Regions from separate parts of the Dietzia sp. B32 genome, predicted to be linked through region 2. Evidence: predicted binding sites of a transcription regulator. Region 2 holds the regulator's gene; the other holds the start of a gene.
The links. The regulator LexA, encoded in region 2, represses DNA repair genes until DNA is damaged. The targets are predictions, from matches to a motif close to CGAACANNTGTTCG.
Positions count from the first base shown of each region.

Region 1: L8M95_RS07060 (HNH endonuclease signature motif containing protein) is a predicted target of LexA. The motif match lies at 2,518-2,531, and genes of this name have one in related genera.

Region 1 is NZ_CP093845.1:1,475,236-1,479,602, reverse strand. It holds gene L8M95_RS07070 (TlpA disulfide reductase family protein) at 1-312, shown strand, start outside; gene L8M95_RS07065 (cytochrome c biogenesis CcdA family protein) at 309-1,169, shown strand; gene L8M95_RS07060 (HNH endonuclease signature motif containing protein) at 1,190-2,512, opposite strand; gene L8M95_RS07055 (hypothetical protein) at 2,920-3,345, shown strand; gene L8M95_RS07050 (DUF3558 domain-containing protein) at 3,720-4,271, shown strand.
Region 2 is NZ_CP093845.1:392,320-396,686, reverse strand. It holds gene dapF (diaminopimelate epimerase) at 1-500, shown strand, start outside; gene hflX (GTPase HflX) at 554-2,002, shown strand; gene lexA (transcriptional repressor LexA) at 2,044-2,712, opposite strand; gene L8M95_RS01895 (DUF3806 domain-containing protein) at 3,208-3,399, shown strand; gene nrdR (transcriptional regulator NrdR) at 3,511-3,966, shown strand; gene hrpA (ATP-dependent RNA helicase HrpA) at 4,022-4,367, opposite strand, start outside.

The DNA.
Region 1 (4,367 bases), 1.1 Mb from region 2:
GACGACCTGCAGCGTCTGCAGGAGGAGTTCGAGCCGAAGGGCGCCACGGTGTTCGGCATCAACCTGCGCGACCCCAACCGGCAGAAGCCGGTCGACTTCGTCGAGGACAACGGCATCACGTTCCCCTCGATCTGGGATCCCAGTAACGCCGCTGTCGCCGCGCTGCGAGGGTTCCCGACCTCCGTGGTTCCGGCGACGATCATCCTGGACAAGCAGCACCGCGTGGCCGCCGTGTACCTCGCCGAGATCACCGACGAGAAGCTGCGCGAGACCGTCAACGCGATCCTCGCCGAGGAGGTCGAGCCGGTGTGAACCCGGAGGTGATCCTGCTCGCGCAGAGCGTGGGGGAGACGTTCCAGCAGACCGTGGCCAGTGGCCCGATCCTGCTGGCGTTGGGGGCATGCGTGCTGGCGGGACTCGTGTCGTTCGCCTCGCCGTGTGTGATCCCGCTGGTTCCCGGCTACCTGGCGTACCTCGCGAGTGTCGTGGGCGCCGAGCGTCCTCCGGCTACCGCTGCCGCCGCCGAGCGCCAGCGTGCCGCCACCGCCACCCTGACGATGGAGGAGCGGCGCACCCGACGATCCTCGCGGGCCCGGGTGGTGGGCGCGTCGTTGCTGTTCGTCGGTGGTTTCACCGTGGTCTTCGTGATGCTGAGCGCCATGGTTCTGGGGACCGTGCAGTACCTGGCCCCCCAGCAGGAACTGCTGCAGCGGCTCGGTGGCGTGGTCACGATCCTCATGGGGCTCGTCTTCATCGGCCTCGTTCCCACCCTGCAGCGCGACACCCGGATGCAGCCCAAGACCCTGTCCACCTGGATCGGCGCCCCCATGCTCGGGGCAGTGTTCGCCCTGGGCTGGACCCCGTGTCTGGGACCGACGCTGGCCGCAGCCCTGTCGGTCGCCGCGGGCACCGGGGTCGACGCCGCACGCGGGGTGCTGCTCATCGTGGCCTATTGCCTGGGACTCGGTCTGCCGTTCGTCATCGTGGCGTTCGGTTCCACCTGGGCGATGCGAACCGTCGGTTGGCTGCAGAGGCACACCCGGACCATCCAGGTGTTCGGCGGCGTCATGCTGATCATCGTGGGCCTGCTGCTGCTGTCCGGCGGGTGGGCGCTGTTCATCGACTGGCTGCGCGACTTCGCGATCTCCGACACCACGCTGCCCATCTGACCCGAGCGGACCGCGCGGCGTCACGCCGCCTCCTGGCCTGAATCGAGCCGGTCAGCGACCGCCGCATCCAGATCGCGGAGGAGGGCGTACGGCAGTATCGGTGCGTCGAGTGGTGTCGGTGGTGGGGGTCCGGGTTTCGGTGGTGGTGGGTTGGCCGCGCGTGGTGTGCCGGCGGGTGGGATCCATCTGACGCCCTGAGGTGCGTGCGGGTCGGGCTCGGTCGACCAGCCGGTCTCGTGAATCATCGCGTGGCAGTCGCCGCTGGCCAGTGCGAGTTCGTCGATGTTGGTGTGGCCGCCGGCGGCCCAGGGTCTGCCCGCGTGGTGGGCTTCGCAATGTCTGGCGTCCTGGTCGCAGTCGGGGTGTGTGCAGCCTCCGTAGGCGGCGAACAGAGCCAGGCGTTGGTAGCGGGAGGCGGTGCGGCGACTCCGGAACAGCCGCAGGTCGATCTCCTTGTCGCACAGCGCCAGGAACCAGTGGTTGCCGCGGGCCATGGCCAGTGCCTGGGGCACGGGTACGCGGATCCCTCCGTCGGTCTCGCCGCAGCCGGCGAGAGTGGCGAGCTGGTCGAGGTCGACACGCACCACGATCGCTGCCGGAGCGCCGGTCTTGGTGGCGTCCGCCGAGAGGGCGAGTTGCAGGGCGTGGACCATCGCATCGTGCATTCGTTGACCGTCGGTGCGGGTGTCCTTCTCTTCCGGATCTGGCCACAGGCGGCCGGGTTGGCCCCAGCGGGCATGGACCTCGCGCATCAACGCGGCCAGTTGGGGGTCCATGGTGATCGAGGCGCGGGCCATCAGGTCCAGTCCTTGGCCCCCGCACGTGACCGAGCGGCGGCGAGCTCGATCTTCTGCGCCGCGCTCGGTGCGCCCCGGATCGACAGCGTCCAGGAGTCGGTGCGCGTGTTCTTGGAGGCGGCGGGTCGTGCACTGGTCGGCGGCCAGGGCGATCAGCTGCGCTTCCAGGCGGGCGCGCTCCTCGTCGTCGTAGTCGTCGGGCAGAGCGGCCAGGGCGGTGTTGATGACCTTGAGATGTCCGGCGGACAGGGTGCCCTCGGCGGTGGCGCGCATGCGGGCGGTGTCGGCGATGGCGGAGTCGTCGAGCCGGCCGCGGGCATCGCCCGGTGCGAGTCCGAGGCCGCCGGTGAGCATTTGGCGCTCATTGATGAACCCCATCTGCCGGGCGGTGCGGATGCGGCGTTGGGCCTGTTCGAGCGCGACCAGTTCGGCGTGTAGCTCAGCGGCGGACGCCTCGGTCCAGTCGTTCAGTAGATGTGCATCGAGCGCGGACAGCACGGCAGTCAGCTCGCTACTGGCAGTCGCTCCCGCCTCGGTGTCGCTCATGTGTTCGATTAGATCATCGGGGTACGACACAAACACGTCGTCCCAGTTCACGTAGGCGAAAGAGGAACGCCGGTGCCGTCATCGCCGAGTGTTCGAGGGCTACTCGCCCAATTGCACGCGGACTCCTCTGGTCTTTGAGGAGCGCGGCGTCAACTAATTTGTACAACAGGGCCCCCGGCCAAGGGGGCGGTGTCAATACTGATCACATGAACGTGGCCACGGATCGAGTCAGAGTGATCGGCGTCGGTGCAATGACGACGGTGCTCATCGTTGCGTCCGGGTGCGGTGGTCCCGGAGGAGACGCTGATGGGGCACCGGAGCCGGCTCCCACATCCGCCGCGTCGTCGTCACCGGTTGCGACCGCGGCCGCATCGCCCCTTTCGAAGGAGGTCGCAACACCGACCTCCATGACACCGCTTTACGAGCCGCCCCGCAGTCCGGCTGCGCCGGCTCAGGCGATCGTGACCGAGGGTGCTGAGTGCGGGCCCCGCGGAGCGCAGGCCGTCTTCGCCGACGGTGTGACCGCTTATTGCGCCCGTCTGCAGTACACCGACGGTGCCGCGTGGTCGCGCGACCCGCAGTTGGCACCGAACCCGGCAGCCAACGAGGCGATGCGGCAGGCAGGGCCACAGCTCGGCGATAGTTGTATCGGAGCGGATATCGGCCGCAGGGCGGTTGACGCCAGTGGGGTTGCGATCCTCTGTGACAACTATCTGTGGCGACAGGATGTGGGGCAGGAAGCCCGGCACCCCTGGGTTGATGAGCAGGTCCGATGGATGGAGTGCCTCGAGCAATCGACTGAAGAGGAATGCAGGAATCTGCTCAACAACTGAGACTGACACGTATGTCGCGACCGGATCACGAGTCCAGCGCAGTTGTCCGCCGCTGGTATCGGACTAGGCGAAGAATTCTCCCCAGATGATCTCCCCGCCCACTTCGGGCGGAATCGCATGTACGACGCAGCGAAGCAGCCGTCTGGTTCCATGGCGGGCGAAGGATTCTCCGGGCCCGCGGCTGTGATGACCCACCCGTCGGCCGGTGACGACTGCGATGATCTCTGAGCGTGAGCCTCTACCACCTTGAGCGCATCCCCTCTGAACTGCGCCGATTCGGTCTGGCGGACGATTCGTCAAGTCGGGGGAACCGTTCGGCGGCTCGGCCCGTCGTACAGGTTGTGGGAAGAAGTAAAGCTTTCGTAGCCGCGTTGGTGACCGCCGGGGTGGTGCTGTCCGGGTGCGCGTCGGCTGACGGGGGGGATGAGACGACGACGAGCCCAACCGTCACCGAAAACCCGGGCAATCCCTGGGACCTGCCGATCGAGCAGAGGCCTGCCCTGTTCGACCCGTGTGCCGAGATCCCGATCGAGGCTATCGAGGAGGGGGTTGGCGCAAAGGTCGATCCCAATAGCAGCCTCACTAGGCACGAACCAGGAAGCTTGATGGCATGTGGGTGGACGAACGAACAAGTGCACGTCACAGCCGCAGCTTCATGGAAATCGAGAGCCCAGTTCCTGAACGATAAGAGCCTTAGGCAGGTTGAGCAGGGCGGCCGGAGAATGCGAATGGTGGAGGTAGGCGACCAAACGGGCAGTACATGTCTCCAGTTGTTCTTTACCAGTCGAGGGGCAACGTGGATCAAGGTGGACGTGGTGAATGGCCTAGGCGAGTTTCGTGGAAACCGCTTTGTGGAGGCCTGTGACGCCCTCGACCAGGCAATTGCTCCGCTCCTAAAATTTGTGCCAGAGGGGGACTTCAAGTGACTCTTCACTTAGAGGATGGTGTGGCTCGGGTCTGCGTCCAAAAGTGCAACGACTTCGCCGCAGTAGTGAGATCGGCATCCAACTTCGAGTTTGTCG
Region 2 (4,367 bases):
CAGCCGAGGTCATCTCCTACTCGGGCGATGATGCCGTGGTGCGGGTGGACATGGGGGAGCCGCGACTGCTCGGGCTGTCCTCGGCGGAGATCGCGGGCCGCACCTTCGCGGGACTGGCCGTCGACATGGGCAATCCGCATCTGGCCTGCGTGGTCCCGGGTCTGGGAGCGGCGGACCTCGCCGCGTTGCGGGTGGAGCAGAGCCCGGTGTTCGACAGGGACTTCTTCCCCGACGGGGTCAACGTGGAGATCGCCACCCCGATGGTGGACGGCCGGGTCTCGATGCGTGTCCATGAGCGCGGTGCCGGGGAGACCATGTCCTGCGGCACCGGGATCGTGGCGACCGCGGTGGCCGCACTGGCCGACGCGGGGGAGGCGTCGGGAGACGTCGTCGTCGCGGTCCCGGGCGGCGAACTCGCGGTCGCTCTACGAGAGGGTGGATCCTCCCTCATCGGACCGTCGGCCCTCGTCGCCCACGGCCGATATCGTCGTAGGCATTAGCACACCGCTCCACACAGGACACCAGGGGCCCGGGTGTGAGAAGATGAACGCGAATGACTACTGATTACACGGCCGCTGATCGGCCGACACGCGACCTCGATCCATCCATCGGTGAGTTCCAGCTCGAGGAGAGATCCTCGATGCGCCGGGTGGCGGGGCTGTCCACCGAACTCCAGGACGTCAACGACGCCGAGTACCGCCAGCTCAGACTCGAACGGGTCGTGCTCGTGGGTGTCTGGACGGAGGGCTCCGCCGCCCAGGCCGACGCCGCGATGGCCGAACTCGCCCAGCTGGCCGAGACCGCGGGATCAGAGGTGTGCGATGCGCTCATCCAGCGACGCGACAAGCCCGACGCCGCGACGTACATCGGGTCGGGCAAGGTCAGTGTCCTCAAGGACGTGATCGCCGCGACCGGCGCCGACACCGTCATCTGCGACGGTGAACTCACCCCGGGACAGTTGCTCGCGCTGGAGAAGGCGGTCAACGTCAAGGTCATCGACCGCACCGCCCTGATCCTCGACATCTTCGCGCAGCACGCCACCAGCCGCGAGGGCAAGGCCCAGGTGACTCTCGCCCAGATGGAGTACATGCTTCCCCGCCTCCGCGGCTGGGGCGAGTCGTTGTCCCGTCAGGCCGGCGGGCGTGCCGGCAGCAACGGCGGCGTGGGTCTCCGAGGTCCGGGTGAGACCAAGATCGAGACCGACCGGCGTCGGATCCGCGAACGGATGGCACGTCTGCGGCGCGACATCAAGGGGATGAAACAGGCCCGCGACACCAAACGGCACCGTCGCCGTGCCACGCCCGTGCCCTCGATAGCGATCGCCGGATACACCAACGCCGGAAAGTCCAGTCTTCTCAATCGGATAACCGGTGCCGGGGTACTGGTCCAGAACGCCTTGTTCGCCACGCTCGACCCGACCACCCGGAAGGCCGAGCTGCCTGACGGCCGCGCGGTCGTCTTCACCGACACCGTGGGGTTCGTTCGTCATCTTCCGACCCAGTTGGTCGAGGCCTTCCGTTCCACACTGGAGGAGGTCGTCGACTCCGAACTTCTCCTCCATGTGGTGGACGGCTCGGATGCCTTTCCGCTCCGCCAGATCGAGGCGGTGCGCAAGGTGATCAACGAGGTGGTGGAGGAGCAGAACGCCGAGCGACCTCGTGAGCTGCTGGTGATCAACAAGGTGGACGCCGCGGATCCCGTCGTACTCACCGAGTTGCACCACGCGCTACCCGACGCCGTGTTCGTCTCGGCCGTCACCGGTCAGGGCGTCGACGAGCTGCTCGAGCGGATCACCCAGATCGTCGCTTCCGGGGACACCGAGGTCACCCTGGAGATCCCGTACTCCCGTGGGGACGTGGTGTCACGGGTCCACGCCGAGGGCGCGGTGGTCGAGGAGGAGCACACCGAAAACGGAACCCGGGTCATCGTCCGACTGCCCGCCTCAGTGGCGGGTGAACTCGACGAGTTCGCCGCCGACGGCTCACACGACGGCGCCGCCTGACCCCCACCGGGGACGGGCGGCGCGCCGTTCGAGTCCGGAGTTCAGAGCTTCCGGAACACCGTCACCACCTTGCCGAGGATCGTCGCGTGCTCTCCCGGGATGGGACTGAACGACGGATTGTGAGGTAGCAGCCAGACTCCGCTCGCGTCGTTGCGGAAGGTCTTGACCGTCGCCTCCCCGTCGATCATCGCCGCGACGATCTCACCGTTGTCCGCGACGTTCTGCCGCCGGACCACCACGAAGTCGCCGTCGCAGATCGCCGCGTCGATCATCGATTCCCCGACGACCTTGAGCATGAACAGGTCGCCGGATCCCACGAGGTCCGCGGGCAGCGGGAAGATCTCCTCGACGGCCTGTTCGGCGAGGATCGGACCGCCGGCGGCGATCCGGCCGAGCACGGGGACGTAGACGGGCTCGGAGGCGCCGCCGGGCCGCTGGGGCTCGGGCGTCGGCGAACGACGCCCGCGCGACTTCTGCCCGGGAACCCCGTGCACGTCCACCGCGCGCGGCTTGTGCGGGTCCCGGGTCAGGAAACCCTTCTTCTCGAGAGTCCGCAACTGATGAGCCACCGACGAGGTGGACTGCAACCCGACCGCGTCGCCGATCTCCCGGATGCTCGGCGGATAGCCGCGCTCCTTGACGGTGTCGTGGATGTGGAGGAGAACGCTCTTCTGTCGGTCCGTCAGCGACTCGAAGTCGGGCTTCGGCATCTCGTGTGGTCCCTTCGGCGAATGGATGTTCGACGTCTGTATCTGTGTACACCCTATCGCCCATGCGAACGTCGCGCCACACAGGTGTTCGAAATAATCGGGCCCGGAATGGTGACTGTGTCGGAGTCGCGTGATACAACTCTAGGAGAGTTCGGATTCGAACAGATGTACTGACACATACATACGGGTGTGCGAACACCACTCGCACACCGTATCGAGTAGGGAGTCACCATGACCGTTACGGAGTTGCAGTCACACGCACGTCCGACCGTGCGGTGGAGCGAGGTCTGCCCCGGCGACCATCGCGGGCGGTCCGCGGGCGTCGATCGTCCCGGCACCCCACAGAGTTCCCCGGGTAAGGGCAGCGCACAGCCCGGTCGCGTCCACCGTCGCCCCGCGGTTCGACCGGAGGGCAGCCGTCCCGCGGCGGCGTCGGCACGTGTCGACACCGTCGTCCGGCCGAGGGTGCCCGGCCGCCCCCTCGGCGTCACGTCTGTGGCACCGGGTCGCCGCGTGCTCGTCCGCCCGGCGTCGGCCGAGGGCGTGCGCGCCTGCCATATCGAGGCTCCTGTGGCCAGCGGCGTCGTCGACGACGTTCCTACGTGGGCGCTCCTGGCCTGCGGGATCGCGTTCGGAGTGATCCTGCTCTTCGCCGTGGCGTATCTCGGCGGGCCCGCCTACGCATGACCGGTCGTCGGGCCTCCTAGAATGAGTCGGGGACGGTGTACTGCCATCCCCGCATCCCGTCAGGCACGAGCCGGGACGCGTGAAGTCCGGTCGACGAAGGGCCCCACGGGAATGTACTGCCCGACATGCCACCACGAGGACTCCCGCGTGATCGATTCACGATCGGTCGACGAGGGGCAGGCGATCCGGCGTCGCCGGGAATGTCCGAGGTGCGGCCACCGGTTCACGACTCTCGAGACGCCGCTTCTGACTGTTCTCAAACGCAACGGGGTCACGGAGGCGTTCAGCCGGGACAAGGTGGTGCGCGGAGTCCGGCGTGCGTGCCAGGGACGAGCGGTCGACGAGGACGCCCTGCGCCGCCTCGCCCAACAGGTCGAGGACGCCGTCCGCGCCGGTGGCGTGTCCGAAGTCCCCGCCCATCAGATCGGTCTTGCCATCCTGGGCCCGCTACAGGACCTGGACGAGGTCGCCTACCTCCGCTTCGCCTCGGTGTACAAGCAGTTCAGTTCCGCCGATGACTTCGAACGCGAGATCATCGCCCTCCGGGAACGCCGGACGAGTCGCTAGACGCGCGCCATAGGCGGGTGATCGGCCGACGGCCGGCTCCAGGGGACGGCCTGCCTCAGCGGGACGACCGGGGGGCCAGCGCCGCTGCCACTGCCTTCTCGATGCGCTCCGCCGACACCGATCTGGCGGTCCCGAGCGTCTGCGCGAACAGCCCCACGCGGTATTCGGCCAGCATCCAGCGCAGGTCGCGAACGGCCCGGGCCCCACCCGGGCGCTTTCGCAACGCGGCGCACGCCTCGTCGACCCTCGCCTCGGACCGGGACAGCCTCACCGTGAGTTCCCGGTGGCGGGACGGAGACTTCTCCGCCAGCTCCAGGCGGAGCCCCACAGCCCTCACGTGTCGTTCCAGATGCGGGAGTGCGTCGGCCGGGTGTCGGGCGAGGAAACCCCGGCCGATGAGG